DNA from 3 places in the Peribacillus sp. NPDC058002 genome. Region 2 is predicted to be linked to each of the others. Evidence: riboswitches for the same ligand, from Rfam matches in the RefSeq annotation. Region 2 holds a riboswitch; each other region holds the start of a gene.
The links. Region 2 has a riboswitch for glycine ahead of gcvT (glycine cleavage system aminomethyltransferase GcvT). Riboswitches for the same ligand answer to the same signal wherever they lie in the genome.
Positions count from the first base shown of each region.

Region 1 (10,800 bases), on a different contig from region 2:
AAGGCTGCTGAAGTGGCTTTTCGTGACGATGAAAAACAGCCCAATCAAGGGGCGGGGCTAATTCAGGTTTATCTGCCAAAGGATTTTAAAGTAGTGGAAGAACATGATAATAATTTGATTTTACAAAAAGATGATAAGATTTATATATTATTTGTCAATCCAAATGAAAAAGAAGACAGCTCCGTGTTATATTTGGCGATAAAAGAACAAGATGATCAAAATGTAATGCAACATTCTTTCCAAACCGATGATAAATTCGGCTTTATTTCGGTCAAAGAGATACCGAAAGAAAAGTATGAGCTTGCAGTGGGGATCGGCGGGGTGAAGCTGACAACCGAAACGGATAAAGACCAATTAAAAACCGATGCAAAACAAATGATGGAAATCGTTTCATCCGTGCCCCAGAAATAAGCTTTATCACGGCCGTTCAACCGATCCGTATTAATGGTTGATTTCTGGAGAGTCTGGTATGATGGGATTATAAAAACTATGGTGTCATTTAGAGCAGGAGGAATATTCAAATGGAAAATTTACAAACCGTTGAGCAATATGATGCATTGAAAAATGAAGGCAAACATATCTTTCTTTTTTCAGCGACATGGTGCGGGGATTGCCGTGTAATCGAACCGATCATGCCGGAGATTGAAACGAAATTTCCTGACTTTACATTCATTCATGTGGACCGTGATGAATTCATCGATGTGTGTGCGGCGAATGATGTATTCGGCATACCAAGTTTCATCGCGTATGATAATGGTGTAGAGCTAGGCAGATTCGTGAGCAAGGATCGCAAAACGCAAGAACAAATTGAGGAATTCATTCAATCACTATAATTAATTTCCCCTTCTCGCTGGGGATTTTTCAATGAAGAGGAGGGTCAGTCATGAAAATGGACAGCACGAAGCTGAAAAATATCCTGAAAGAACGTTTAAAAGATGAAAATCGCACATTCAAATTCGATAGCAAGCAAGATACGTTACGGGTGGAAAATGTGAAGACCGGGAAGGGGATCACCATCGAGTTGCCTCCTGTACTTGCTAACTATGAAAACGTACAGGAAAAGGCCATCGATGAAATTATCTATTACGTGGAAGAGGCCCTGAATGTGATGGGGGGAGAACACAGCATGGAAGGCAAGGAGAAATTCATTTTCCCAGTCATCCGCTCGACCTCCTTTCCAATGGAATCGGAAGCAGGAAATCCATTTTTATTCGATGAGCATACGGCTGAAACCCGGATTTTTTATGCCCTTGATTTAGGGAAAACCTACCGTCTTATAGATGAAAAGATGATTCAACGGGAAAATTGGCAGGGTGACAGGATCCGTGAAATTGCCCTTTTCAATGCCCGTTCCCTCTCCACTGAAATGAAGTCGGATATCGTTGCAGGTAATGCATTTTATTTTTTGAACACGAATGATGGGTATGATGCCAGCAGGATCCTGAATGAATCATGGCTTCGGGAAATGAAGGACAAGGTCGAGGGAACCATGGCTGTTGCCATTCCCCATCAGGATGTCATCATCATTGCCGATGTGAAGAATGATACGGGCTATGATATTCTTGCTCAAATGGCGATGAGCTTCTTTGCCAGCGGGCATGTTCCGATAACGGCTCTATCATTTCTTTACGAAGAAAATGAGTTGGAGCCCATCTTCATTATGGGTAAAAACAAAAAGCGTGAACAATGATATATTAAACTTTAAAAGGACCGTGTCAGCATCTGACATCGGTCCTTTTAAAGTTTAATAGAGTTTATGACTCTTAGAGTTGATATTTATTTTTTTATCGGTGATAATTAAATTGTAATATTTTGAAAATACAGAATAAAACGATAGAACGAGCGTATGAACGTTGTGGGAGAGTGCAAAGCATTGAGCCGCCGAGGGAGCAAGTTCCGAAAATATCGCTTGGAGCAAATCTCTCAGGTAAATGGAACCGCAGCTGGACGCAACTCTGGACAGCGCGCAGGAAGTGTGCCGCCAACTGGGAAATCTCCACGACCAAAATGGAGTTGAATTCTCAGGTGAAAAGACAGAGAAGGGAGCGGCAGGTTTGCGCAACCCTTCTCTGTCCTTTTTTAATTGGCTTTATGCATACAAAAGGTTTGCAGCGAACACGGAACTTACTAATATGCCAATCAACTTAAAATAATGGGGGAGAATAATCGTGAATGTGAAAAGCAAATTAATGAACATGCTGGAAGCCCGTAAAGAGGAAATGGTTCAAATCCGCCGTCATTTACACGAGAATCCGGAGCTATCCTTCAAAGAAGAGAAAACGGCAAAATATATCATTGATTTTTATAACGGGAAAGATGTATCGATTCAAACGAATGCAGGAAATGGATTAGGGATCATCGTGACGATCGAAGGCGGGAAACCAGGGAAAACGATAGGTCTCCGTGCCGATTTCGATGCACTGCCGATTACAGAAGAAGCGGAGGTTCCGTTCCGTTCAAAAAATGAAGGTGTCATGCATGCCTGCGGACACGATGGGCATACCGCTTATTTATTGGTACTGGCAGACTGCATCATTGAGCTGAAGGATTCCCTATCAGGTACGATCAAAATAATTCATCAACATGCAGAAGAAACACCTCCTGGTGGAGCGAAGAGCATCATGGAATCAGGGGTTTTGGATGAACTGGACGCTGTCTTCGGAATCCATTTATTCCCTTCGCATCCAGCAGGGGTCGTCGGGTATCGCAGCGGCTATTCGATGGCTGGACGGACCTATTTCAAATTAGCCATAAAGGGTGTAGGCGGCCATGGTTCCTCCCCGCATATGGCTAATGATACCATTGTGGCAGGCGCCCATTTCGTGACAGCCGTACAAACCGTAATCAGCCGCCGCTTGAACCCTTTTGATATGGGCGTAGTCACAATCGGCTCCTTCGATGGAAAGGGAAGCTTTAATGTCATTAAAGATCGTATAGAAATTGAAGGGGATGTCCGTTATATGACGGCAGAGACCCAGCAGCTGATCGATAAGGAAATCCACCGGATCGTTAAAGGGATAGAAACGGAATTTGATGTTCAGTGCGAGCTTACATATGTGCCCGATTATCCTCCGTTATATAATGACCCTGAACTGACTGGATTCGTGAAAAATAGCCTGGAAAGCATGAATGACAAAGATATTAAGAATGTTGTGGAATTTCCGGTTTTCTCAGGTTCGGAAGATTTTTCGTATTATGCAGAAAAGATTCCTGGCTGCTTCTTTTACATTGGCTGTAAACCGAAAGGGGTGGAGAAGGCCTATTTCAATCACCATCCTAAATTCGATATTGATGAAGAGGCCCTTTTGATCGCCTCCAAATCAGTGGCGCAGGTTGTATGCAGTTTTTATGAATGGAAATAGTCTTCTTTGATCTTTGTTTGCAAAAAAAAAACGCAGAAACCCACAAAACACCGTTCGGTATTAACGAACGGTGTTTTATGGGTTGCGGCATGTATTTGAATGCCGCCGGCGGTTTCATGAAGGATGTTGCAATGAATTGGCCAGTCTGCTTCCAAGGCTGCATGAAAACTTAATCTCTTTGTAAACGCGATTTAACAGCGGTGTTTTATTTAAATAGTAGACTAGGGGCTAATGTTAATTCGCAATTGATAGGTTTAAACTCATTCCAGAAGGGGTTTAATAGGGTAGGAGTTCTGCGAACTACGTTAAGTTAGCAGGAATGCGATAAAAAATATAGATGCCAATCCCAATTCAGCTTAAATTTTCTCGATATTTTTAAAATAACTGGTAGAATTAGTTACATAACTACAGATGTAGAAAGAGTGATAGTTTTGAAATGGCTAAATAAGATGAAAAAATGGTTCCAAGCAGAGGAAATTATTGAAATCGAAGAAATTATTATAGATGAGCCGCTTGATGAAGAGACATTAAAGAAAATGGATTTTTCAAAGCTTTCGAAGTCAAAGAAAGAAGAAATAAAAGATTATAATCAAAAAGTGGAAAAAATGTCCCAGACGCCAGACCCGGATACGAAAATCCTGTTTCAATATCCAAAAGGACAGTTCAAGTTTCCGCTCATTCCAGACCGGGAGCAGAATAAAAGAAAGCCTAGGGAAAGGAACAGGGAAGAAAATGAACCCAAACAGGGGAAAAATGTGACCAAAGAAACAACGAAAAGGCCTGTAAGGGATAGTGAACCAAAACGGAGAAGCTTCGACCGGGAGGAAACCTCAAAAATAGTCCCGTCAAATACTCCATTCCGCCCAACGGAAATCCCTTCACCCATTTATGGGTTCCGTCGTCCGGAAAAAAAAATAGTCCCACCTGAAGAAATTGTCGAATATGAATTAGAAAGCAAAATGCCCATCCTAAAAAAAGAAAGAGCCGATATCGAGATTCCGGTATCGATCCCTGAAATTCCAAAAGAAGTGTCACATGAGGAAATGACGATAGAGCCATCCGTTCTTATACCGGGAAATGCGGAAGAAAAAAGGGGAGATTCGGAGATACCCGCTTTCTTTCGCAGGAATTCCATAGAGTCACTGCCCGAAGAAGCAGTAAGCGAGCCTGACATAATTGAGCCTGCGGTGGAAAAAGAGGCTATTGAACAGGACCAGGTCGATTTTGGACGCGAAGTCGCTGTATCCATCATCGAACAGGCCGACGACACACCGCCTGAAGCTATATCGGTTCCGGAGGAGGTTGCTGCACAATCAAATCAACCATCCGTCAGTCAAGGGACACTGCCTGAAGATTCATCAGAGGCAACACCTGAGGGGCAGCCAAAACGTCCGAAAAAACATATCCCATTCAATGTGATGATGCTTAAGCAAGACCGGGAAAAAAACAGCTTCATGGATAAGATGATGCCGGAAAAAAAAAGCCTTAATTCGGATAGGGCAGTAGCTTCACCTGATAAGCTACCAATGAATGATGCTGCTGAAATGGAGGCAGGACAAGCGACACCATCCGCCATTCCTGAACGGAAACAGGAGGAGGGCAGAGTTATGCCGAAAGAGGGGACTCCGATCATTAAACCAACCTTTTTGGACACGAAGGCTGGTTCGGAAACCGTCGCCGAGCCTGAAAATACAGTTGAATCCAATATGGGTTCCGGTTCGGTCTCTAGGCCGCTCTTGGAGCAGGAATCCCTTTCTGGAAATGGGTATCAAGAAGCACTTTATACAGAGGCGGCAGCAGAAAGTGGCCAGGGCGATACCCCGGCAGTTTATGGCTCCGTGGAAGCGGAGGATAATCCATATTATGTGTTTCCGAATATCGAATTGCTGACACCTCCCACTTATGCTGTGCATGATGATGAGTGGCTCGAGGAACAGACTTTATTACTTGATGAGACATTGAAAAATTTCAATGTCCGTGCAAAGGTCGTCAATGTCACTCAAGGACCGGCAGTAACTCGTTTCGAGGTGCATCCGGAACCGGGAGTGAAGGTGAATAAGGTGACGAACCTGATGGATGACATTAAATTAAGCCTTGCTGCTCAGGATATGCGGATGGAAGCGCCCATTCCCGGTAAACATACAATAGGCATCGAGATTCCGAACAGGAAAAGCAAACCGGTATTTTTGCGTGAGGTTTTGGAAAGTACTGAGTTTCAAGAGCATGAATCACCGCTTGCTGTCGCTTTAGGACTCGATATATCAGGTCAGCCGATCATCACGGATTTGAGAAAGATGCCGCATGGATTGATAGCCGGGCAAACGGGATCGGGGAAAAGTGTCTGTATCAACACGATGCTGGTCAGCTTGCTGTATAAAGCGACGCCGCAGGAGTTGAAATTACTCTTGATTGATCCGAAAATGGTCGAGCTCGCCCCTTATAACCGGATCCCGCATTTGGTCAGTCCAGTCATAACCGATGTAAAAGCCGCTACGGCTGCGTTGAAATGGGCTGTAGAAGAGATGGAACGGCGTTATGAATTGTTTGTACATGCTGGTGTGCGTGATATCACCCGCTTTAATGACCAAGCGGAAAAAGCCGGTCAATATTCAAGCAAGCTGCCTTATATCCTGGTGATCATCGATGAGCTTGCGGATCTAATGATGATGTCCCCGGCTGATGTAGAGGAAGCGATTTGCCGGATTGCGCAAAAGGCCCGTGCCTGCGGCATTCATTTGATTGTAGCCACTCAAAGACCTTCAGTCGATGTCATAACGGGATTGATCAAGGCAAATATCCCGACAAGGATCGCTTTTTCAGTTTCTTCACAAGTCGACTCCCGTACAATCATCGATAGCGGCGGTGCAGAAAAATTATTGGGAAGAGGAGATATGTTATTCGCCGAAAACGGCTCATCGAAAACGGTGCGCCTGCAAGGGACTTTTGTGAGTGATGAAGAAATCGATCAAGTCGTCAACCACGTAAAACTTGAACAGCAGCCGAAGTACCTGTTTGAACAGGAAGACTTGCTGAACAGGGCCGAGGTCATGGAAGAAGCGGATGAACTGTTTTTCGAGGCATGTGAATTTGTCGTGAGCCAGCAGGCTGCATCTGCATCGAGTGTCCAAAGGCGCTTCCGTGTCGGCTATAACCGTGCAGCGCGTCTAATAGAAATGATGGAGCAACGGGGTGTCGTTTCCGAATCCAGGGGCTCAAGGCCCAGGGATGTATTGATTACGGAAGAAGAACTGGAATTTTTACATGTTAATTAAGAGAACCTAATAAAAGGAAATTGAATATAATGTGAAAGGGTGAAAACCCTTTTTTATCACCTAAATTGAGGGAAAAACCAATGATTTGATAAATTGGCATCTGCCTGACATGGATGAATGAATAAAAAAGTGATATAATAGTTTTTTGTTGATGAATGATTAAAAATAAGAGCTTGAAAAACCTATTAAGAAATTGCGTTACTAACAAGTCTCGTAATGGAAAAAACAAATAAAAGATGACGTCATATACTGTCATACAGGTAGACGATTGGTGGAGGTTCGCTTTATGACTGCTTACCATTTTGTGGGAATTAAAGGATCGGGTATGAGTGCTCTTGCACAAATACTGCATGATATGAATATTGAAGTGCAGGGTTCCGATTACGAAAAAGAATTTTTTACACAATTGGCATTAGAAAAAGCCGGGATTAAAATCCTTCCTTTTAACGAGGAAAATATTCAACCTGGAATGACAATCATTGCAGGAAATGCGTTTCCGGATAGTCATCCGGAAATCGTGAAGGCAAAAGAACTTGATTTGCCGATTATCCGTTATCACCGCTTCCTAGGTGATTTCATGAAAAATTTCATTAGCGTGGCCGTTACGGGAGCGCATGGTAAAACATCGACGACCGGCTTGCTTGCCCATGTAATGGGGGGCGCTAAACCGACATCCTTCTTAATTGGGGATGGAACGGGTAAAGGAATCGTGAATTCTGATTACTTCGTATTCGAAGCATGTGAATATCGCCGTCATTTCCTTTCCTATTATCCGGATTATGCAATAATGACGAATATCGATTTTGATCATCCTGATTATTACGCCAATGTCGAAGACGTGTTCGAGGCTTTCCAAACGATGGCCCTTCAAGTCAACAAAGGCATCATTGCGTGCGGGGATGATGAGCATTTACCACATATTCAGGCGAAAGTACCGGTTATTTTTTACGGATTTGCAGAAGGAAATGATTTTCAAGCGAAAAATGTTTCCGTCACTCCGGATGGCACGACGTTTGATGTGCATGTAAGGAACAATTACTATGATACATTCACTATTCCTACTTTTGGAAAGCATAATGTATTGAATGCACTTGGTGTCATTGCACTTTGTAAATATGAAAACTTGGATACGGAAGCTGTGAAAGCCCATTTGCGGACTTTTGGCGGAGTTAAACGCCGGTTCTCCGAAAAGGAAATCGGAAGTCAGATCATCATTGATGATTATGCACACCATCCGACCGAGATCTCTGCAACTGTCGACTCGGCTCGTCAGAAATATCCAGAGCGTGAAGTTGTTGCAGTATTCCAGCCACATACTTTCTCGAGAACGCAGGCATTCCTGGATGAATTCGCCGACAGCTTGAATTTGGCCGACAAAGTATACTTATGTGAAATTTTTGGATCTGCTCGTGAACATCAAGGGAAGTTATCGATTGAAGATCTTCAAGATAAGATTCCCGGTGCCGAGCTGATTACGGAGAACACAACATCAAAATTGCAACATCATGAAAACAGTGTCGTGTTATTCATGGGTGCGGGGGACATTCAAAAGTTCCAGGCAGCCTACGAGCATTCACTGCAGGTAAAATAAAAAAAACGACCATCCGTTAGTAGCGGGTCGGTCGTTTTTTTATTGGTTTTTATGTTATTTCAAATTTTCAGGATTTAAATTTTCCAATTCCGGTAAAACGAAGCGGCCGTCCTTACGTATCAAGACGTCATCAAAATGGATTTCCCCGCCGCCATATTCAGGCCGCTGGATATTGACCAGGTCCCAGTGAATGTCTGAATGGTTTCCGTTAAAGGCATCATCATAGCATTGCCCGGGAGTGAAATGAAAACTTCCATCAATTTTTTCATCAAAGAGGATATCTTGCATCGGGTGTAGAATATATGGATTTACACCAATTGCAAATTCACCGACATATCGTGCGCCTTCATCAGTATCAAAAATTTTGTTGATGCGTTCCGAATCATTCGCAACCGCTTCAACGATTTTTCCATCCTTGAATGTCAACTTCACGTTTTCAAAAGTAAAACCCTGATAAGGGGACGGAGTATTATACGAAATCACTCCATTGATGGAATCTTTAACCGGGGCCGTATATACTTCACCGTCAGGAATGTTCAGCTCACCCGCACATTTGATGGCTTTGATGTCTTTGATGGAGAAGGTTAAGTCCGTACCGGGCCCAGTTAAGCGGACCTTATCCGTTTTATCCATCAATTCAACAAGATTGTCCATTGCTGCGCTCATTTTGCCATAGTCGAGGTTGCAGACTTCGAAATAAAAGTCTTCAAATGCTTCTGTACTCATTTTGGCTAATTGGGCCATTGAATTTGTCGGGTAGCGAAGTACGACCCATTTTGTATTTGGCACGCGGATATTTCTATGTACTTTACCGACTGTCTGTCCATGAATCGCCATCTTCTCAGAAGGGACATCGGATTGTTCATTGATATTATCCCCGGCACGAAGCCCGATATAAGCATCCATCTGTTTCATTACGTTTGCTTCAAACTCACCCATCAACTTGTACTGTTCTTCTTTGGCACCCATCAGCAAGGCACGATCCACTTGGTGATCCTTTAAAAGGACGAATGGGTAACCACCTGCTGCATAGGCTTCATTCACAAGTGCGTTAACAAGTTCACGCTGCAATCCGAAGTTTTCGATCAAGATTCTTTCACCTTTTTGAAGCTTCACGGAATAATTGATTAAGTTTTTGGCCAATGTACCAATTCTGGGATCTTTCATAAAAAATACCTCCATTGTTTAAATTCGACTTATCTTTTCTATCATACCCGATTTCCTGCCATAAGTGTCACCTATGAATTTCACGGAGGAACTGGATGCAGACAACAATATTTCCAGATTAGGGTTTGATAGGGTATATTGAAAAAATAAATAAGTTTATAATAATAGGGAAGGGGTAATTAATATCTAACAGCTATTAAATAAGTCGATTTTTATTTCGGAGGTGTTCCAATGGAGATTATTTTGTACGTAAGTGCTGCAGTTGCAGCGATAGCTTTTTTGGTACTTGTTATTTTTCTAACAAAGGTACTGACATCACTTCAAACTACCCTGGACAGTGTGGCCCGGACGCTGACAGGACTAGAGAGCCAAATGCAGGGCATAACGCTCGAAACTACTCAGTTATTACATAAAACGAATACGTTGGCTGAAGATTTGCAGCAAAAGTCGGAAAACCTGAACACGGTGGTGGATGCAGTGAAGGATGTAGGCACATCCATCTCTAGCTTTAATTCTTCCATCCAAAAGGTTTCCCATAAAGTGCAGGCTGAGATTGATAATAATCAAGAACGAATCTCACAAATTGTACAATGGAGCAATGTAGCCATGGAGATCAGGGACAAGTGGAAGGCCAGAAGCAAACAGGCTGCCCCGACCCCTACTGAAAGGGCGGAGTTAGAAAGGGAAGCGCTTGAAACAGATGACCTGCCTAAAAAAAGGTTTTTACGTTCTAGATCTTAAGATCTAGTTAAATAAAAAAATGAACTGAAAATTGAAAGGGGAATGTATTATGACTCAAAAAGAATTTCCGACAAAAGATTATCAGAAATCATATGAGGACGAACGCGACTCGATCAATTCTAAGGACTTTATGATTGGCGCCTTGATTGGCGGCATGATCGGAGCGGCCACAGCTTTATTCATGGCTCCGAAAACAGGCAAGGAATTAAGGAATGATTTCAATGAACAAGCTAGAAACATTTCAGAGAAAACAGAAAGATTAAGACAAACGGCGATGGAAAAAGGGACAGTCCTTGCTGATACTGCAAAAGAAAAAACGAGCTCTGTCACGGAAATCGTTTCCAATAAATCCTCAAATATCGTCAATAAAGTGAAAAGCCTAAAAACGGGAAAAGAAAACGGGGACGCGGCTGATGATACGACGAATTCCAGCAATAAGGATATAGATGTAACCGGAACTTCCGATGCTCCTATCGTATCCGTCGAAACGAACTTTGCTAACGGAAATGACTCGGAAAATAATCCTGCAGATCCTACAAGCGGAAACAAGAATGCTGCAAAATTAAAACTTGATGAAGCGAAAAAGGCATTTGATGAAACAGAGAATAATCTAAAGAAATAAATTCCTTGGATTCCTTCAAAGGGGATGAAAAGGCATAAAGGGACG
Region 1 is NZ_JBHVQU010000034.1:4,067-14,866, forward strand. It holds gene ACFVSH_RS09125 (hypothetical protein) at 1-411, shown strand, start outside; gene ACFVSH_RS09130 (thioredoxin family protein) at 522-833, shown strand; gene ACFVSH_RS09135 (DUF1444 domain-containing protein) at 884-1,690, shown strand; glycine riboswitch at 1,847-1,950, shown strand; gene ACFVSH_RS09140 (amidohydrolase) at 2,175-3,362, shown strand; gene ACFVSH_RS09145 (DNA translocase FtsK) at 3,794-6,634, shown strand; gene murC (UDP-N-acetylmuramate--L-alanine ligase) at 6,921-8,225, shown strand; gene ACFVSH_RS09155 (aminopeptidase) at 8,280-9,392, opposite strand; gene ACFVSH_RS09160 (DUF948 domain-containing protein) at 9,624-10,133, shown strand; gene ACFVSH_RS09165 (YtxH domain-containing protein) at 10,183-10,755, shown strand.
Region 1: it holds a riboswitch for glycine, as region 2 does, so the genes downstream of both, ACFVSH_RS09140 (amidohydrolase) here and gcvT (glycine cleavage system aminomethyltransferase GcvT) in region 2, are expected to answer to the same signal.

Region 2 (9,680 bases):
TAAGCATCCAATCCCAGATTCCTGAACCCCATTAATATTCCTTCAGAAATGACACGATATGCTTCAGTAACGGTAGTTGGCATTCCCGGATAGGATTCTGGAACGATTACGCTATAAGTCAATTCATGCTCGTGCAGTACCGCTCGTCCTCCTGTTGGCCTGCGAACAAAACCAAGGCCCTGCCTTTTGACCTCTTCCAAATCAATTTCCGCTTCAGCCTTTTGAAAATAACCAATCGACAATGTTGCTGGATCCCAGCCGTAAAAGCGTATGATTGGCGGAATTTCACCTTTGCTTTGCCAGTTTAACAGTGCTTCGTCCAAAGCCATATTAAAACCCGGTGAACAATACCCCGAATCTATAAAACCCCATTTTTCTTTAGTCATCCTTACCCCTCGTTTCAATAGACTGTTTTTCAATCCCCCACAAAAAACTCACATGTAGTAGTTTAACAGACTTTAACACTCTAAAAAAGAACGTGCTATCAAGTCGATGAAGAATTTGATGAAAATTCTTTTTGATTATTGGGTAAAGCAATTATATAATAAGGATTGTCTGTATTCGTTAAGGTAGAAGGGAGTTTTTATGTTTGGAAATATTATATACACTGCTCATCATCTTGGGAGTGGTTATTGCGTATTCACTTTTTAATTGGTACCGCCAGCGTAAAATCGTTAAAACATTAACACAGGACGAATTTATCGCTAACTACAGAAAAGTGCAGCTAATCGATGTGCGGGAACCGAATGATTTCGATAATGGTCATATCTTAGGCGCAAGAAACATCCCTATGACTCAAATGAAAACCCGCTTGGTCGAAATTAGGCCGGACAAGCCTGTATATTTGTACGCTCAGAGCGAAATCATCAGCGGAAGAGCTGCAGCCATGCTATACAAAAAGGGCTACAGGGAACTTTTTCACCTAAAGGGCGGTTTCAAGATGTGGACCGGGAAAATCAAAGCAAAGAAATAAGACCCATATCCGCATGGGCTCTTTTAAATTAAAAAGACTTCTTGTGCATCACACGGGCTTTAGGGAATGAAAGTTAACTGTTGAACTTTAATGAACTCTTACATAAACATGAAAAAATCCCCGCCGGCAGGCAGGGATTTTTTTTCGTGCAAGCTATCAGTCTATGCTTGATAACGCAGAACAGGTTTTCTTGCAGCAAGAGTTTCGTCAAGCCGCTTTATAACGGTTGTATGCGGAGCTTCCTGAACGATTTCCGGGGTTTCTTCCGCTTCCTTGGCAATCTGGATCATCGCATCGATGAACGCATCCAGCGTTTCTTTCGACTCGGTTTCAGTCGGTTCTATCATCATTCCTTCTTCTACGTTCAACGGGAAGTAAATGGTCGGAGGATGATAACCGAAATCCAGCAATCTTTTGGCTATATCGAGAGTCCTTACCCCTAATTTCTTTTGACGGCGTCCGCTTAATACGAATTCATGCTTACAATGACGATTATATGGTAAGTCAAAAAATGGTTCCAACCTACGCATCATATAATTGGCATTGATGACCGCATTCTCGGTGACGGCTTTAAGACCATCAGGCCCCATTGACCGAATATACGTATATGCCCTCACGTTTATCCCAAAATTACCATAATAAGGTTTTACCCTGCCGATGGATTGCGGACGATCATAATCAAGAACGAATTGTTCACCTTTTTTGACCACAAGCGGTTTAGGCAAGTAAGGAATCAAGTCCGACTTCACCCCTACAGGACCAGAACCCGGGCCGCCCCCGCCATGCGGGCCTGTGAATGTTTTATGGAGATTTAAGTGAACCACATCAAAGCCCATATCACCCGGTCGTGCTTTTGATAGAACTGCATTCAGGTTGGCTCCATCATAATAAAGCTTCCCACCTGCGTCATGGACAAGTTGGGCCATTTCCAAAATATTTTCTTCAAACAATCCCAATGTATTGGGGTTCGTCAGCATCAAGGCCGCGGTATCCGGTCCGACAACACGCTTTAAATCCTCAAGGTCGACTAACCCATTTTCATCCGACTTCACTGTAATCGTTTCAAGCCCGGCAACAGTTGCAGAGGCAGGATTCGTACCGTGTGCAGAATCAGGTACAATCACTTTAGTCCGTTCTGTATCGCCATTCGCTTCGTGAAAAGCGCGAATCATCATCAATCCAGTCCATTCACCGTGAGCACCTGCTGCAGGCTGTAATGTCACTTGGTCCATCCCGGTGATTTCCGTTAAGTGTTCCTGCAAATCAAATAATAGTCCCAATGCTCCCTGAACAGTAGCCGGATCCTGATATGGATGGATATGGGCAAAACCGTTGAAGCGCGCCACATTTTCATTTATTTTCGGATTATATTTCATCGTGCATGAACCCAGCGGATAAAAACCCGAATCCACCCCATGATTCCGCTTGGAAAGTGCTGTATAATGACGCATGATATCAAGTTCGGACACCTCAGGAAGTTCTGCCTCTTCTTCACGGATGTAGTCGGCAGGAAGGATTTCTTCGAGCGAAATAGTTGCAACATCCATTTCTGGCAGACTGTATCCGATTCGACCGGAAGTACTGATTTCAAAAATGAGTGATTGATCTTGATTATTCATGTTGATCCCCCAATTCCTGCGCAAGTGCATCAATTTCTTCTTTAGTTCTAAGTTCAGTTACCGCGACCAGCATATGATCTTTCAGCTCAGGATAAACCGTCCCTAAATCGAAGCCGCCGATCATCCCTTTTTCAAAAAGGTTTTTATTGATTTCTGAAAACGAAGCAGGCAGTTTAATGACAAATTCATTAAATGAAGGACCGTCGAATATCACTTCCACCCCTTTTGCCATAATTGTTTTTTTCGCATAATGCGCTTTTTGAATATTTTGCACAGCCATTTCTTTGACACCCTTTTTCCCAAGCGCGGTCATTGCGACAGAAGCTGCCAAGGCATTCAAAGCTTGATTGGAACAAATGTTGGATGTGGCTTTGTCACGGCGGATGTGCTGTTCACGAGCTTGAAGGGTCAGTACAAACCCCCTTTTACCATTTTCATCCACCGTTTGACCGACGAGTCGGCCCGGAACTTTCCGAACAAGTTTATTAGTAACGGCAAAATAGCCACAATGAGGTCCCCCAAATGCCGCTGGAATGCCGAATGGCTGGGCATCCCCCGTTACGATATCTGCACCGAGTGCTCCAGGGGATGTCAAAGCTCCCAATGCAAGCGGGTTACTGGAAACGATAAACATGGACTTGACACCATGAATGATTTCCTCCATTTCTTTCAATGGCTCGATGCGGCCAAAAAAGTTCGGATATTGCACGATCACTCCTGCAATGTCATCATTCGCCAATTCGCTTAAAGCAGCTAAATCCGTCACACCGTCTTTATAAGGAATTTCGACCACTTCCACCCGTTGCCCTTTCGCATATGTCTTCACAACTTCCCTTGATTCAGGATGAACGGTTCCTGAAATGAGAATCTTCTTGCGCCGCGTCTGGCCTGAAGCAAGCATGGCTGCTTCGGCTAGCGCCGTCCCGCCATCATACATGGAGGAGTTAGCTACATCCATTCCCGTCAATTCGCATATCATCGTTTGATATTCGAAGATCGCCTGAAGCTCGCCCTGTGAAATTTCTGGCTGATACGGTGTATAAGCCGTATAAAACTCAGAACGGGATAAAACATGATCGACGATGACCGGTGCGTAATGATCATAGACACCCGCACCAAGGAAGGAAGCATAGTTTTTAAGGTCCGCATTCTTGGCAGCTAGCCTTGATAATTCTTTCATTAATGCAGGTTCCGATTTAGCAGGCTTAATATCGTATTCTCCTTGAAAGCGAACGCTTTCAGGGATATCATTGAAAAGTTCTTGAGCAGAAGATACCCCTATAACTTCCAGCATTTCTTGTTTATCTTGCTCTGTCATGGGTAAATAACGATGTTTCATCTAATGACCATTCCCCTCTATTTACGTGGTTTTTTATAAAAAGGTGTTTGTATGATAACGGCTTTCAAACGCTTGGAACGGATTTCCACTTCGACTTCCGCATCCAGTACCGAAAATTCCTTATCGATAAGTACCAATCCCACGTTTTTCTTCAATGTGGGTGATTGGGTACCGGTCGTGACCTCACCAATGACTTTATCACCGCTGTAGATCTTATACCCATGACGCGGAATGCCACGGTCAATCATTTCAATTCCCACAAGCTTGCGGGGAGCTCCATTCTCCTTTTGCTCAGCAAGAACGGCTTTCCCGAAAAAGTCCACTTCCTTATCCACTTTCACTGCAAAACCAATACCGGCTTCTATCGGGGTGATGTCCGCTGAAAGCTCCTGCCCATACAGCGGCAGCTTCGCTTCAAAACGCAGGGTATCACGAGCACCTAAACCAATCGGCTGAACCCCCTCTTCCTTTCCGGCTTCCATAATCGCCTTCCAAAGGGCAGGACCATTTTCACTGTCACTATATATCTCAAAACCATCTTCACCAGTGTATCCAGTACGGGATACCAACGTGGAGATACCGTTAATCAGGACATTTTCCTTGAACTTGAAAAATCCAATTTCACTTAAGTCAGTATTTCCCGATAGTTTTTGTAATATCTTTTCTGCAGATGGTCCTTGAAGTGCCAGCTGTGTATAGTCACTCGATACATTCGTAATTTGGACATCTTCCGTTAAATTAGCTTGAAGCCAATTGAAATCTTTTTCTGTATTCGCTGCATTGACCACGAGCAGATAGTCGTCCTCTGCCCTTTTATACACGATAAGATCATCAACCGTGCCTCCGTTTTCATAACACATGGCGGTATATTGGGCACCGCCCTGCTGCAGCTTTGATATATCATTAGTCAGCATCTTCTGTAAAAAGGAAAGGCTTCCAGGACCCTTAACATCGACTTCCCCCATATGGGAAACATCGAATAACCCCGCTTTTGTACGTACGGCTTCATGTTCGTCCTTAATACCCGAAAATTGGACAGGAAGTTCCCAGCCGCCAAAATCGATCGTTTTACCTCCGTATTCACGATAAACCTCAAATAGTGGTGTTCTTTTTAAATTGGTCAAAAAATGACCCCCTTCAGATTTTTTTTAAAAATTGATTGGCTTCATTATCAAAAGCTTCTTGTCATTTCGCATCAGGTATATCCTGATTCATGATGTGAAAAAAGCACAAAAAAGGACAGAGAAAGCCCATTTGAGCTTTTTCTCTGTCCTGAAACCTGAAAGTTTACCTATGTAATAGGTTTTCCCCTTTGGTGGCCGTCCCAAAACGGGCGGCGCTCTCCAGAGTTGCGTCCAATAAGAGTTCTTTTGCCTGAGAGATTCACTGCTAAGTTTGCTCCTTCGGCGCTACATCCGTAGTCTCTCCCCTTATCTTCACCCGCATATGAATGGTTCGCCAATGAAAGGAAGCGAAATAGCCCCAAGCATCGGTAAAACCTTTGAGCATCATGGAATGCATTCTCTGCCAATTCTCCTAAAACTTCAGAAACCGTTTGAGTGTCTCCTTCAGTAATCTTGGATAAATTAAGAGCCTATAGCCCATACTAAGAAAACGCGAACTGCAAAATAGATGTACAAAGATTCTTTGTAGCGTTTGGAAATTGAATTTTCTAAATATACTTATATCCTACCCTAAGAAACTTATCTCTGCAATATCTTTTGAAGAGAAATATTTTTCTTACTTCACATACGAAATGTTCGGGTTTTGACCCTTTATTAAGGAAATTATGATTTAAGAGGGAGTTATTTCTATGAAAATCAATATATCCTTCAATTCTGAATGGAATGACGAGCTTCTGCAAAAAATGGAAAATGACGGTCCATGGGGAAATTGGGATCTTTATAAGTTGGCGGTTCAAATGGAGGAAAATCTTATCATCCCTGATTTTGAAGGTTTACAGGCGCCCAAGCACCTTCCGCAGTTAACCCCGCTTCCCCATCAATTGGAAGCAGCGAAGCAAGTGGTGGAAAAGATGAATGGAAAGGCCATTTTAGCTGATGAGGTGGGGCTCGGAAAAACAATTGAAGCAGGCTTGATCCTAAAAGAGTATATGATTAGGGGCCTTGTAAAAAAAGTATTGATCCTTGTTCCAGCCTCCCTTGTCACACAATGGGCTTTTGAATTGAATACCAAGTTTCATATACCTGCAGTTGTTCAGAGAAAAAGTTATGTTTGGGAATCCTGTGATGTAGTCATTTCATCCATCGATACAGCTAAACGCGCTCCACATCGAGATATCATTTTCACTCAGGAATATGACTTCATCATTATTGATGAGGCTCATAAACTTAAAAATAATAAGACGAAGAACTATGAATTCGTCCAAAATCTGAAAAAGAAATTTTGTTTACTCCTGACAGCCACTCCGATTCAAAATAAAGTCGAGGAGATTTTTCACCTCGTTTCGTTATTGAAACCGGGCCACTTGGGAAATGCTTCGCTCTTTTCGGAAAAGTATAAAGGGAAAGGCCGCAACATCATTGAAGATGAACACCTAAAGGAACTGGTCAATACTGTCATGATTCGAAACCGGCGGGCCGATACTGGCATTGAATGGACAAAACGGCATGTGGAAACCATCACCATTGAATTTTCTCCAACGGAACAGGCATTGTATGATGCTGTTTCCAAATTCAAGCCTATTTCGGATGGATCAAAAGGAAGCGCCTTTTCGGCTCTCACCCTCCAAAGGGAAGCATGCAGCAGCAGAGAGGCGGTCTTTTATACTTTAAAGAATATGAAAGAAAAATATGATCAGCCTTCCCCTGACTTTTTGGCAAAGCTTGATGATTTATTTTCTAAGGTGAATGAAACAGTTCAAAACTCCAAGGCTGAAAAAGCTTTGGAACTGATCAAGAAAATTGATGACAAAGTGATTATCTTTACCGAATACCGGGCGACTCAGCTATATCTCCAATGGTACCTTCAGCAGAATGGAATTTCTTCGGTTCCTTTCCGAGGCGGTTTTAAGCGCGGAAAGAAAGACTGGATGAGAGAATTATTCCAAAAGAATATACAGGTATTAATTGCAACAGAAGCTGGCGGGGAAGGGATAAACCTTCAGTTTTGCCATCACTTGATTAATTTTGACCTGCCATGGAACCCCATGAGGCTCGAACAGAGAATTGGACGGATTCACCGCCTTGGTCAGGAAGAAGATGTAATGATTTATAACTTTGCCACGAAAAATACAGTAGAAGAACATATTCTGAAGTTACTATACGAAAAAATAAATTTATTTGAAAAAGTAATTGGAGAATTGGATGATATTCTAACCAAACTGGATATTAACAATATTGAAGAATATTTAATCGATGTGGTCGGCGAGTCCAAAACAGAGGGCGAAATGAAGATCAAGATGGATAATTTTTCATCATTAATCCAATTCGCCCAATCCATGAAGGAAGGTGAGGTTCATGCAGCAACGGGAAATTCATGATTTTTTAAAAACTTACTTTAAGGCCAACGATTGTGAAATACTGGATAATGCGCCGGCCCACCTTACAGTCCAATTGACGATTGAAATGGATAAAGAATTGATGAATAGACCCTTTTATTGGCATTATCTAGAAAAAACAGGTGGCGTTCCGAACCCAGCACAGATGACTTTCATTACCGATCCCGAACAGGCTCCAGCCGATTTAAAGGGAGAAATGATTCATTTTGGCTCCCCACGCCTACATCAGATTATTCAATCAACCAAAAAGCTGGCAGGGTATACTAGACTTTTTGAGGATGCTCCTCCACCAAAGGGCGGCGGAAATAATCCTTTGTTTCCTTGGCTGACCCTGAATGTGAAAATATCCTATCAATGTGACCGTAAAAAAGATACTTTCATGTCGATCGGATTGAATTTAATCTCGGGTGAAATCATGGAAGGGTTTCACCATCGGGTTTTACCTGTAAAGGTCACCCCAAAAATACCGGATTACTCCTTTACGCTTTCACCTTTAATCATGCCCAAGAGTGGATTGGCAAGACTGGATACATACATCAGGACCAGTTTCGAGGATGATGACCATTCCTGGGCGGAGGAAGCAATGCTGCGCTGGCAGAATGATTTGAATTTATTGGAGCATTTTTACAAGGATATGGACGAAAAAAGTGAGAGTTATTATACCGAGAAAGAAGCACTAAAAGCCCAATATGAACCCAACATCAGAATATCCATCATAAACGGAGGATTATTTTACCTGTCAGATAGGGCATTGGGATAAGTATAGAACGAAAAGAAACAGATGTCCTAAGTTCGGGACATCTGTTTCATTTTTTGATATTTTTCCTTACGAACATCGACAAAGCAAAAGGGACAATGCCAAACCAATGGGACATACCATGATTTTTATCCTCTTTTCTGTGACGGCGCTTTTCTTTTCGTTCTTTTTTCGTCAGATTAAAATACTCGACAAGCTGCTGCGTCAGATATTTTATATAAGCGTTTGTAGACATTTAAAATCATCACCCTATGCAAAGTATGCCCGGTTTACGCTCCTTTTATTCCTTCGCTTGTACCCTGAACACGTGAACCTGTCGCGTTCCATTTAAAAAAAGTTTTGATTTTCGTATTACACAGCCTGCTTTTCCAACCATTCCTTCACTTGCCCAGCTTCTTTATCGTATTGAATGATGACCCTCCCCTCGCGATCATTTTTGGTCGTGGAAGAAAACTCGATATATACGTAAGGACCTTCTTGTTTCATCAAGGAATACCGCACCACACCATTGGGATATGAAATTTCCCCCTGGATGATTTTTGGAATCTCTTCGCTCCAATCTGCCGTCACATCCTTGATGGCTAGATGGACAAGGTGGTCGGCCACAAGCGATTCTTCCACTTCTTTATAAAACTTTTTATCAATGATAAACTGGTCTATCATTAGTATCGTGAACATGATGAAAACACTCGCTACAATCATGACCATCGGGAAAACGACTCCTTTCTGATTATTCATCGACTTTCGCAACATTCCTAATGAATGGGTGAAATCTTCGACTGAAAGTAGTCCCTGCTTTATCCGTTATATTTATTACAATGGCGCCGCCATCCTTCTCAACCTGAAATTCAGAAATGTTCTGCAAGATGACCTCATGCCCCATTCCATTCACTCGTCTTCGGACCTTATCTTCATATTGTTCATACGATGATAATTGCTCACCTGAAAGCAAATATAATTTATTTCCCATTACATCCTGAACTTTGGAACTTCGGACCTCCTGCTTCATTTGCATGGTAAAGACCTCCCACTCTTTAGGATGCAATTTATCAACGAATCCCATTTGGGTGTGAATGATAGAAAAAAGCTGTAGAACAAAAAGGGACGTCGTCATTAAAATCATTAAAGAAAAAAGCATTTCGATCATCGTAAAGCCATCATTTTTTCGCAGCATCACAAATGGATTCCAGATTACCCGATTCATCTTCATAACGTACACACCCTTCAATCATTCCCGGGAAATCCCCATGGTCCTTCCAAACCAATTCATAGGATCTTTTTTTATAAATGATCTCCTGACCAACTGCTTCTATCTCCCCATCCATGAACGCCGTCAATCTTTCATATAATAAATGGTGGGCTTCTGTCCTTACGGCAATATCTTTCCGATCCATCAATAACACTTCAAGAATTGGCAAAATGGCAAGGACCAGGAATATACAAACGGCAAAAGCGGCTATCAGCTCAAGGTA
Region 2 is NZ_JBHVQU010000026.1:720-10,399, forward strand. It holds gene ACFVSH_RS07630 (lipoate--protein ligase family protein) at 1-386, opposite strand, end outside; gene ACFVSH_RS07635 (rhodanese-like domain-containing protein) at 590-973, shown strand; gene gcvPB (aminomethyl-transferring glycine dehydrogenase subunit GcvPB) at 1,135-2,592, opposite strand; gene gcvPA (aminomethyl-transferring glycine dehydrogenase subunit GcvPA) at 2,585-3,931, opposite strand; gene gcvT (glycine cleavage system aminomethyltransferase GcvT) at 3,949-5,055, opposite strand; glycine riboswitch at 5,197-5,280, opposite strand; glycine riboswitch at 5,284-5,371, opposite strand; gene ACFVSH_RS07655 (DEAD/DEAH box helicase) at 5,745-7,433, shown strand; gene ACFVSH_RS07660 (YqhG family protein) at 7,411-8,211, shown strand; gene ACFVSH_RS07665 (YqzE family protein) at 8,258-8,443, opposite strand; gene comGG (competence type IV pilus minor pilin ComGG) at 8,560-8,946, opposite strand; gene comGF (competence type IV pilus minor pilin ComGF) at 8,939-9,418, opposite strand; gene ACFVSH_RS07680 (hypothetical protein) at 9,366-9,680, opposite strand, start outside.

Region 3 (10,800 bases), on a different contig from region 2:
AGACGTTTTTCGCGAGCAGTGTAGCGACGCTCATCAAAAGCATGGATCCCGGCACCAACGCGGTCAACAATCCAGCTCCGCCGATTATGCCTATAAACCATGGATCAAAGGTCTCGATCGAAAGGCGCAGCAATGAGAGGTCTGCATCTGCCCCAACAAGTCCGGGCACTTTCAATATAGCTGTAAACCCAACGAAAAAGACGAATAACAGCATGAGCGTATATAAAGGACTGATGATGGCATTCTTTCGAAATACCTTGCCGCTGCGTGCTGAAAAGACAGCGCTGAAAACTTGCGGCCACATATAGAAACCGAATACGAGCAATATTACCGTGGAGATAAACCATGATACGCTAAGTCCCTGGTCAGGGAACTTTAGAAAACCAGGTTTGGCCGCATCAATCGCTTCAAACATCGGCTGAAATCCGCCAAAGTAATGGATCGGCAGATAAATCCCCAAAAATCCTATTATGGCGACCATCATGATATCTTTAATGACCGCTGTCCAAACAGAACCGTGTATTCCGGAGATCATCACATAAATGGTAAGGCTGATCGCCCCCATCCAAACTGCCTCGGGCATTGAGATGGCACCATAAGATGCCTCTGAGACAATGATTCCCAATCCTTTCAGCTGCACGACGATCACTGGAATCATCGACACCACACCGACAAGTGCAGCCAAAATTCCTAAACTGGGACTCTTATATTTGCTCACAAAGAAATCGGATTGAGACATCAGTTTATTTTCTTTGGCATATTTCCATATTTCCGGAAGGAGCCAATAGGATAATACGTAAGACAAAGTAATGTAAATTAGAACATATAGAGCGGGTGCGCCCTTGCCATATGCCCAGCCGCTGCCGCCAAGGAAGGAGAAGGTCGTATAGATTTCACCGGCCATCAGCAGAAAGACGAAAATCGCACCAAAACCACGTCCGCCCACCGTCCATTGTTCCAAGTCCATATCTTTTCCTTTTGAAGAGCGTATCCCTAAAAATATCGATAGAAGTAAAAATGCTAAAATGATTAAGAGAGCAATATTCATTTCGGGTCACCTTCCCGATTCCTGGGATCCAGCTTATACATGATGCCCAATATGGCAGAGGTAAGGACAACCCACATAGCCATCCAGAACATATTGAAAGGCATCCCTAATACGTATGGTTCTATTTTATTAACAAAAGGTAGAAATCCTAGTATGCCTATAAAAGGAACTAGAGTAAGGATATATATAATCTTCATTAAACAAACCCCTCCGTTTTAAATAAGTGAAACGTCCATCAATGGGGTTTATTCTTCAATGCCACTGATGGCTTTGGTGAACCAAACCGGGAAGGAAAATTCATGCAAGACGGATTTACCTTCTTTTAAAAAGGTCCGATGATATATAATAGCTTACACTATTTTGATATAAAATTTAATGGAGTTGGGTGATATATTTTAGCAAAAAAGCGCCAACTGCCTAATCTTGATATGTTTCTTAGATGGAGAAAGCCTTGAATTCGAATTGAATTCAAGACTTTATTTCCTTTAGCTATTTTTTTTCCGATAGTTATATAGTATCACCAAGAGTATGAACCAGATCGGGGTCAAAAGCAGTGATAGTCGTGTAGCTTCAGCGAATAGCATAACAATAAGGATGAATAGGAATAATCCTAAAATAGCGTAATTGACAAAGGGTGTAAAAGGAGCCTTGAAAGTCGATTGAGCTCTTAGATCAGGCCTTGTTTTCGAATATTTGATATGGGAGATCAAGATGATGCTCCATACCCAAATGAAACAGATGGCACTGATGGTCGTCACCACGGTAAACGCCTGTTCCGGTATCAGCTTGCTCAATAATGCCCCTATTGATACAACGATGGTGGATGTTAATAAGGCATTGCTTGGAACAGCCTGTTTATTTAATTTTTCCAGTTTAGCAGGGGCTTCGCCATTCCTGCTTAACGTATAGAGTATCCGGCTTGTTGAAAATAAACCGCTGTTGCATGCAGAAGCAGCGGATGTCAACACGACGAAGTTGATGATTCCTGCAGCGACAGGAATGCCGATTAACGCAAAGACCTCTACAAATGGGCTGCTCGTGGCATCAAGTTGTGTCCATGGGTTGACACAGAGAATGACGAATAGGGCACCCACATAGAAAAGTAAAATCCGGACAGGGATTTTATTGATGGCAGAGGGAATGTTCTTTCTCGGGTTCGCCGTTTCCGCTGCGGAAACCCCGACCAATTCGACACCGACAAATGAGAAGACGACTAACTGTAAAGATAATAGGAATCCGGAAATGCCATTGGGGAACATGCCCCCATGATTCCATAGGTTCGTTACGGAAACCGTTCCGGTATTGGTATTGAAGCCGATGATCAAAAGAATGATTCCTACGATGATCAAGGCAATGATCGTGACTACTTTAATGATGGCAAACCAGAATTCCAATTCGCCGAATAACTTAACGGTCAATAGGTTCAACCCTAACAGAATGACTAGGCATATTAGGGCCGGAATCCATTGAGGGATATCGAACCAATATTGTATATAGACACCGACAGCTATGATATCGGCCATTGCGGTCATGATCCAACAGAACCAATATGTCCAACCTGTCACGAATCCAGCCCATGGACCGACATATTCGGTTGCAAATTCAGTGAATGATGCATAACCTGCATTGGATAATAGCAATTCGCCCAGCGCCCTCATCACAAAAAACAAAGCAATTCCTATTATCAGATAGGAGAATATAATGGAAGGTCCAGCCAATTGTATGGCTTTTCCGGATCCTAAAAATAAACCGGTGCCAATGGTTCCTCCTATTGCAATCAGTTGTACATGTCGATTTTTTAAATCTCTTTTTAATTCCTGTTTAGCCAATTCTTGCGCCCCCGTTTTTTATAGTCTTGTTAGTGAATGATTTCAACCTGCATGGTCTTGGAGAGATGGGCGTGATTTTTTGCCCTGCTTGCCTATTCCATGGTTTTCAAGAGTGTAGTTTTAAGTCCAATCACAAATTGGACAATAAAAAAAGAGATTGGATAATACCAATCTCTTAAAGGGTTCAGAATAACAATTCTATCATTCGTTACTCTTCTGTCCTTTTGCCTGAGATTGTGAATCCTTCGGCGCTGCATCTTGTACAGTCTCTCCAGAAGCTGCTCCTGCTATAGTGTCATCCATAGCATTCATCGCTTGCTTGTATGCGGTTGTGAATAAATGTCTGTCAGTGTTAATCTTCCACTGTTGGATCATTCATTATGCTTATAAAATAATATTGGAATTCTATCATCTATTTTTCGATTGGTCAACAAATTTTTTTGAAATGAAACAGGCATTATCCGCAGTTTAATAGTGGTCTGTATTTAACTTAAGGTTTAAGCAGAAATGATAGTTTTCCACTCTTTTTGAACGAACACTATTATAAAATACTGAACATCATTTTTTTAAAATGATATTTTAAGATTAGAAAAATCGACAAGATATTATTGGTAACTGTTTATTTCAAAAATACAATTGTATTTTTACAGAATATTTACTATTATAAGATAAGAAAACATAATTGAAGTGTTATGTAATATTGATTACGATAAAGCAATTCTAATTAAAAGAGAGTCGTTCGTGGCAAGGATGGAAAAGCATTACCGATATTGCATCTGGGGGAGTTAATCATGTCGAACAAGGAATTAAAGAGAGGGCTGGAATCAAGACATATTCAAATGATAGCCTTGGGCGGAACCATCGGGGTCGGGTTATTCATGGGATCTGCGAGCACGATCAAATGGACCGGGCCCTCTGTAATGCTTGCTTATGCAATCGCAGGTATTTTTATATTTTTCATCATGCGTTCCATGGGTGAGATGCTATATTTAGAACCGACTACAGGTTCTTTTGCAACCTTTGCGAGCAGCTATATACATCCCTTGGCAGGTTATATGACTGCTTGGAGCAATTGGTTTCAATGGGTAATCGTCGGAATGTCCGAAATCATCGCAGTTGGGTTGTATATGCAATATTGGTTCCCGGAGTTACCTGCTTGGATACCAGGTGTGGTCGCCATGATCATCTTGGGGGCGGCAAACCTTATTTCGGTAAAATCCTTCGGGGAATTTGAATTTTGGTTTGCACTTATAAAAATCATAACGATTATATTGATGATCATTGCTGGCCTTGGCCTTATCTTCTTTGGAATAGGGAATGGCGGGGATGCTATTGGATTATCGAATCTTTGGGCAAATGGCGGCTTCTTTACGGGAGGCTGGAAAGGATTCTTCTTCGCGCTTTCCCTTGTCGTGGCTGCCTATCAAGGCGTTGAGCTTATCGGCATCACAGCCGGAGAAGCGAAAGATCCAACCAAGACCGTAACAAAAGCGATCCAATCAATCATATGGCGCATTTTAATTTTCTACATTGGTGCCATATTCGTCATCGTGACCGTCTTCCCTTGGGATCAACTGGATGACTTAGGCAGTCCGTTTGTTTCAACCTTTGCCAAAATAGGTATCACTGCAGCGGCAGGCATCATCAATTTTGTCGTAATCACTGCAGCAATGTCTGGATGCAACAGTGGGATTTTCAGTGCAGGACGTATGCTTTACACACTGGCATTGAATGGCCAAGCCCCGAAAGCCTTTGCTAAAGTATCAAAAAATGGAGTGCCGGCATATTGCACGATCGCTGTACTTTTAGGATTGGGCATCGGGGTTATCCTGAATTACCTTGCACCGCCGCAATTATTCCTTTATGTGTACAGTGCGAGTGTATTGCCCGGGATGATTCCATGGTTTGTCATACTTATCAGTGAGCTTAAATTCAGAAAGGTGAATGCTTCTGAAATGGAGAAACATCCGTTCAAAATGCCGTTGGCCCCTTTCAGTAACTATGCGACAATTGCCTTTTTACTGATGGTGCTGGTCGGTATGTGGATCAATCCTAGCACAAGGATTTCCTTGGTTGTCGGGATCGTTTTCCTAGCCTTGGTCGCAGCAAGTTATTACATGCTGAAAATGGATAAACGAACACCATTGGATGTTAAATCCAATGATGAGATTTCCTGATAAGGTAACAAAAAGCCCTTCTCTTAACTCGAGAAGGGCTTTTTTTTTTTTTGGGGATCAATTGCTGAATTCATTCACGAGTAAAACCGTTGAATTCACGGGTAAATGCGTGGAATTCACGAGTAAATGCGTGGAATTCACGAGTAAAGTAGTTGAATTCACGAGTAAAGCTGGAATTCACGAGTAAAACCGTGGAATTCACGAGTAAATGCGTTGAATTCACGAGTAAAACTGAAAAATTCACGAGTAAAGCTAAATTGACCCCATTACAAGGGAGGGCCAGCAAGAGGAATGTATCTTCCTGCCAGGTTTTTTCATAGGATGTAACATATTTACTCGAGGAAGGGGTTATCTTTTGGAAAGAACAAAGCTTACCGGGCGTATCGTTACACCTAATGATGCTGAGTATGAGCGTGCCAGGATAAATAATAACTTAAGTTTTTCTAAATTCCCAAAGGTCATTGTGTTTTGTCAAAATTCCGATGATGTGTTGAATTCATTGAAGTGGGCCCGGGAAAATCATGCACCTTTCCGGGTTAGGAGCGGCAGGCATAGTTATGAAAATTTTTCATTAGTGAATGGCGGTCTAGTCATTGATATTAGTGAAATGTACAATATCAAGGTCAATCGTGAAAAAATGATCGCAAAAATTGAAGCCGGAGCTGATTTAGGGCGAGTATATAATACGTTATGGAACTATGGAACGACGATTCCGGCAGGGACCGAAAGCAGTGTTGGTGTTGTAGGTCTTACGCTCGGCGGTGGAATAGGTATGTTAACGAGGCGCTTTGGACTTACTTGTGACAATCTACTTGAAATAGAAATGGTAAGGGCGTGTGGAAAGAGGGGCGCCAAACTCATTAAAGCAAATAGGAAAATCAATAGTGATTTATTTTGGGCTTGCTGCGGGGGAGGAGGGGGAAACTTTGGCATAGTCACTTCTCTTACTTTCAGGGTAACCCCCGTATCAAGGGTATCTATTTTCTCCGTCACATGGGGGTGGGAAGATTTCGAAGCGGTGTTTGAAGCCTGGCAGGATTGGGCCCCTCAAGCTGATGAATGCTTAACTTCAGAAATAGAGTTCAAGGCAAAGGAAGCAAACGAAATTTTTGCTAAAGGTGAATTTGTTGGAACGTCACATAGATTGAAGCAGCTATTAAAGCCTTTGACAAAAACTGGTTCACCAATAAATGTCATGATAAAGGAAGTCCCATACATTGAAGCCGTAAGATTCTTTGATTATCCAGCTGGAAATCAACCGGCGTATCGAAAGAGGTCAGGATCTTTCATTGAAAAAGCTTTTCCGCAGCAAGCAATCATGACCATGAAACATTTTTTAGGAAATGCTCCAAATGAAGATGCAGCCATTTGGCACCAATCCTTAGGAGGAGTGGCGGGGCTTAAAGATCCAAAGGAGACAGCTTTTTATTATCGCGATGCCATCATCGCCCAGGAGTATCAGGCTACATGGACCAATCCAGAAGAAGAGCGGCAAAACATTCGTTGGATCAAGGACCTGAAGCATGCCTTGTCGCCATTTACTACCGGTGACTATGTGAATTGGCCGGATACTCTAATCAAAGATTGGCCAACTGCGTATTATGGAGAAAATTTCAAACGGCTTAGGGAAGTGAAAACGAGGTATGATCCATACAATGCGTTTAAGTTCCCACAAAGTATACCGCCATTAAATAAGTGGGGGTGAAAAAGCTTGGATTCACCAAAAACATTCGTTATATAAAGGCCTATTCCTAAATTTGGATATAGGCCTCTTTCTTCTTGTTTTGAATCAATTAATCGAGATAATGCTCAAAATCATTCCGCTTGCTGAGCTTGTACTGTATTGTATACCTGATTTACGGAAGATTGGGCTTGGGCGATTTCTTGAGCAGCTTGTTTAATGGCTTCTTGTGCCAAAGTTGGATCAGAGGAAGATTTTTCAATTGCTTGTGAAAGTAAGGTTTGCGTAAGGGTAACGTTTGCTTTTGCTTGATTTAATTGGTTGATATCAATTTGTTGCTGAGGCATGTGGTTTCTCTCCTTATGTCATTATTGGAATTACTCCATTAGGATGACAGTTCTTTTCTATTTTATAAGGAGAAAAAAATATAACGTAGACAGGATGGACAGTTTGGAAAAGTTCTGAAACGGCCAAAAAGTATTCGTTTTATTTACTTAGAATCCTGAAATTTTCATCTGCATAATTACTATTACGTTCCTTGAATATCATAATGTATGAAAACGTAAAAAATATATCGTGATTTTTTGTTGTTCTGTAAATTAAATTATACTTTACTTATTGGTTTTATCAGATTAAAATCGGAGAAAGAATTATTATAAGTGGATGAGCTGATTGGACAACCGAAAGCTCCTGAACGCGAAAAGCGAACAGGAGCTTTTTGCGTTCATTTTGGAAAAGGAGTTGGCAAGATGAATATTGATCATATTGAAGCATTTATGTATGTTGTTCACCTTAATAGTTTTCATAAAGCCGCAGAAGCAATGTTTTTATCACAGCCAACTGTTTCGGCAAGAATTAAGACCCTTGAGAGTGAACTCGATTCAGTACTATTTGAGAGGCAAGGAAGAGGGATTATTTTAACCGAAAAAGGGAAAGCCTTCATTCCATTTGCTGATCAAATTATTCGTACCTTTCACCAGGGGAAAAAGCAGTTGAAAACAGGAAGCGAACTGGAGGAAATAACGATTGGGGCTAATATCATTACATCGCAATACTTTATTCCATTTGCTCTTCCTCTATGGAAAAAGGAAAACCCAAATTTACGCTTTAAATTTATTTCAGCAACAAATGATGCATTAATGGAAAAATTGCTTCAGAAACAAGTTGATATAGCCTTTATGAAGGATGTTACACATAGTGGTCTGCAAAATTACAAAACCCTTGATAATTCGATTCGTTTAGTCGTGTATCCAGGACATCCATTTCAACTTCGAACTGGGCTAACAGTACAGGAATTAGCAATGGAGCCGTTGGTATTTTTTGAGTGTGGTGCACTTGACTGGAACCACGTTCATAAAATTTTTGAAGTGTCCAATGTAGAGCCGCGCATTGATTTTCAGGTTGATCACCTGGAAGTGGCGAAGTCGCTAATTCTTAGCAGAAGCTGTATCGGATTTTTACCGTACTTATGTATTAAAAAAGAGTTAGAACAGGGAAATTTGATTGAAGTGGATGTGTCACATTTACTCAAGATAAAGCAGCACATCTATCTGACGCATTTAAATCACGGGATGGAATCCCCTTTATTATGGAAAGACATTCTTTTATCGATTCGGAAATTTGAGAAAAACCATCAGCAATTACAGATACAATCGAATTGATAGATATTTTCTATCAATACAATATTTTTTTCTATTAGTAAAACCATTGCCATTAGCATGTTTTAGATGATAGGATATGTCAAAATATAATTATTCACATAAGTAAACTTTGAATTAAAACGGAGGAGAGAATATGAGTTATAAGCTTGGCATTTTAGACCAGAGCCCGATATTTCCAGGAGCTTCAGCATTTGATGCGCTACAGCAAACCATTAATCTGGCTAGACATGCAGAAGAGTGGGGTTATACCCGTTTCTGGGTATCGGAACATCATCATGCCGAACAGCTGGCGGGGTCCTCCCCGGAAGTATTGATTTCTTATTTATTAGCCCAGACAAAATCGATTCGGGTAGGTTCCGGAGGTGTTATGCTTCAGCATTATAGTCCATATAAGGTGGCGGAAAACTTTCACGTATTATCGAATCTCTCGCCAGGCAGGGTAGACCTTGGCATCGGAAAGGCACCAGGCGGCCTCCCCTTATCAACGAAGGCGCTGCAGTTTGGAACTGTGAATGATGGAAAAGATTTCAAAGAGCGGTTATCTTTCCTGCAAGAAATAATTGGAAATTCGGTTAATGAAGCTCACCCGCTTGCAGGCATTCAAGCGACACCGCTCCCTTCCAAAAAGCCTAAGATGTTTCTGCTTGGTGCAAGTGCTGACAGTGCCAGATTAGCAGCCGATCTTGGTATAGCTTATGTATTTGCTCAATTTATCAATAGTAATGAGACTGTACTCGAAGATGCTTCACGCATTTACCAAAGTATCTATCCAACTGGAAGCTTTAAGGTATCGGTTTCAGTGATTGCTGCTCCTTCACAGCAAGAAGCAGAACAGTTAACAGGTGACCAGAAGATTGTGAAAGTTCATCTCAAAAGCGGTCGTTCTGTCACGGTCCAAACACTATCGCAAGCAGAGTTATTCGGGAAGCAGTCTGGGGAGCCTTACGAAATAGAAGAACAAGATTCCAATATCATTGCTGGAACTCCTTCTTATGTAAAAGAAGTCTTAGCAAATTTACATGAAAAGTACGGTGTAGATGAGTTTATCCTACATTCGCCGGTTTTAAAGGAAGCAGAAAGGTTCAGATCTTTTCGATTGTTGAGTCCGCTTCAATTAGCCTTATCTGAAGAGAAACACGTTACGAGCCAAAATTAGCGTAGATGGTGGATGTCAGCAAAGCTGAATACCGATTAATTAAAGGAGGAGTATTGATGTCTGAGCAGAGAAAGTTGAAATTTGGAGCGCTTATTCATGGAGTTGGAGGGAGTATATCTGGTTGGAGACATCCAGACATTCAAGCAGATGCCAGTGTTAGTCTTGAATTTTATAAGGAGCAGGCCCAGAAGGCTGAAGAGGGAAAGTTCGATTTACTTTTCATTGCTGACGGATTGTTTATCAATGAGAAGTCAATACCGCATTTCTTAAATCGATTTGAACCACTTACCATTTTATCCGCACTCGCTGCTTTCACATCAAGAATAGGACTTGTCGGAACAGTTTCCACCTCATACAGTGAGCCATTTACTGTAGCCCGGCAATTTGCTTCACTTGATCACATTAGTCAAGGTCGTGGCGGATGGAACCTTGTTACTACCCCTCTTGAGAGTACGGCCTTGAACTATAACAAAACGATTGAGGAACACCCTGATCATGCCAAACGCTATCGGATAGCATCAGAATATATACAAGTCACCAAAGGACTTTGGGATTCATGGGAGGATGACGCGTTTACTCGGGATAAAGAGTCCGGTGAGTTTTTTGATCCTTCTAAAATGCATCAATTAAAGCATAAAGGAGAATTTTTCTCCGTGCATGGACCACTCAACATTGCCAGATCTAAACAGGGGAGACCTGTCATTTTTCAAGCTGGCTCATCAGAAGCTGGCAAAAATTTTGCGGCTAAAGAAGCGGATGCAATCTTTACAGGTCAACCAACATTGGAAGATGCAAAGATTTTTTATCAAGATGTAAAAAATAGGGCTATTGCATTCGGGAGAAAACCTGATGAAATTGTTATTCTGCCAGGTATCGCGCCAATCATTGGTGCAACTGAGGAAGAGGCGGAACACAAATATCAAGAACTAGCTAACCTAGTTTCTATAGATAAGGCGCTTGACTATTTGGGACGTTACTTCGATCATCATGATTTTTCCCAATATGAACTGGATGCACCTTTCCCAAATCTCGGAGACATCGGAAAAAACAGTTTCCGAAGTACAACTGATCGAATTAAACAGGAAGCGAAGGAGAAACAGTTAACGCTCCGTCAAGTAGCACTTAAGGAGACAACACCCCGGACTTCTTTCATTGGAACTCCAGAGAATGTAGCGGATTTGATTCAGCAATGGTTTGAAGAGAAGGGGGCGGACGGATTTATCTTTTCTTCAAGTGTTCCCAATGCAT
Region 3 is NZ_JBHVQU010000002.1:2,672-13,471, reverse strand. It holds gene ACFVSH_RS00735 (sodium:solute symporter family protein) at 1-1,048, opposite strand, end outside; gene ACFVSH_RS00730 (DUF3311 domain-containing protein) at 1,045-1,245, opposite strand; gene ACFVSH_RS00725 (amino acid permease) at 1,534-2,877, opposite strand; glycine riboswitch at 3,084-3,162, opposite strand; gene ACFVSH_RS00720 (amino acid permease) at 3,669-5,054, shown strand; gene ACFVSH_RS00715 (FAD-binding oxidoreductase) at 5,410-6,759, shown strand; gene ACFVSH_RS00710 (hypothetical protein) at 6,870-7,082, opposite strand; gene ACFVSH_RS00705 (LysR family transcriptional regulator) at 7,485-8,396, shown strand; gene ACFVSH_RS00700 (LLM class flavin-dependent oxidoreductase) at 8,530-9,552, shown strand; gene ACFVSH_RS00695 (LLM class flavin-dependent oxidoreductase) at 9,609-10,800, shown strand, end outside.
Region 3: it holds a riboswitch for glycine, as region 2 does, so the genes downstream of both, ACFVSH_RS00725 (amino acid permease) here and gcvT (glycine cleavage system aminomethyltransferase GcvT) in region 2, are expected to answer to the same signal.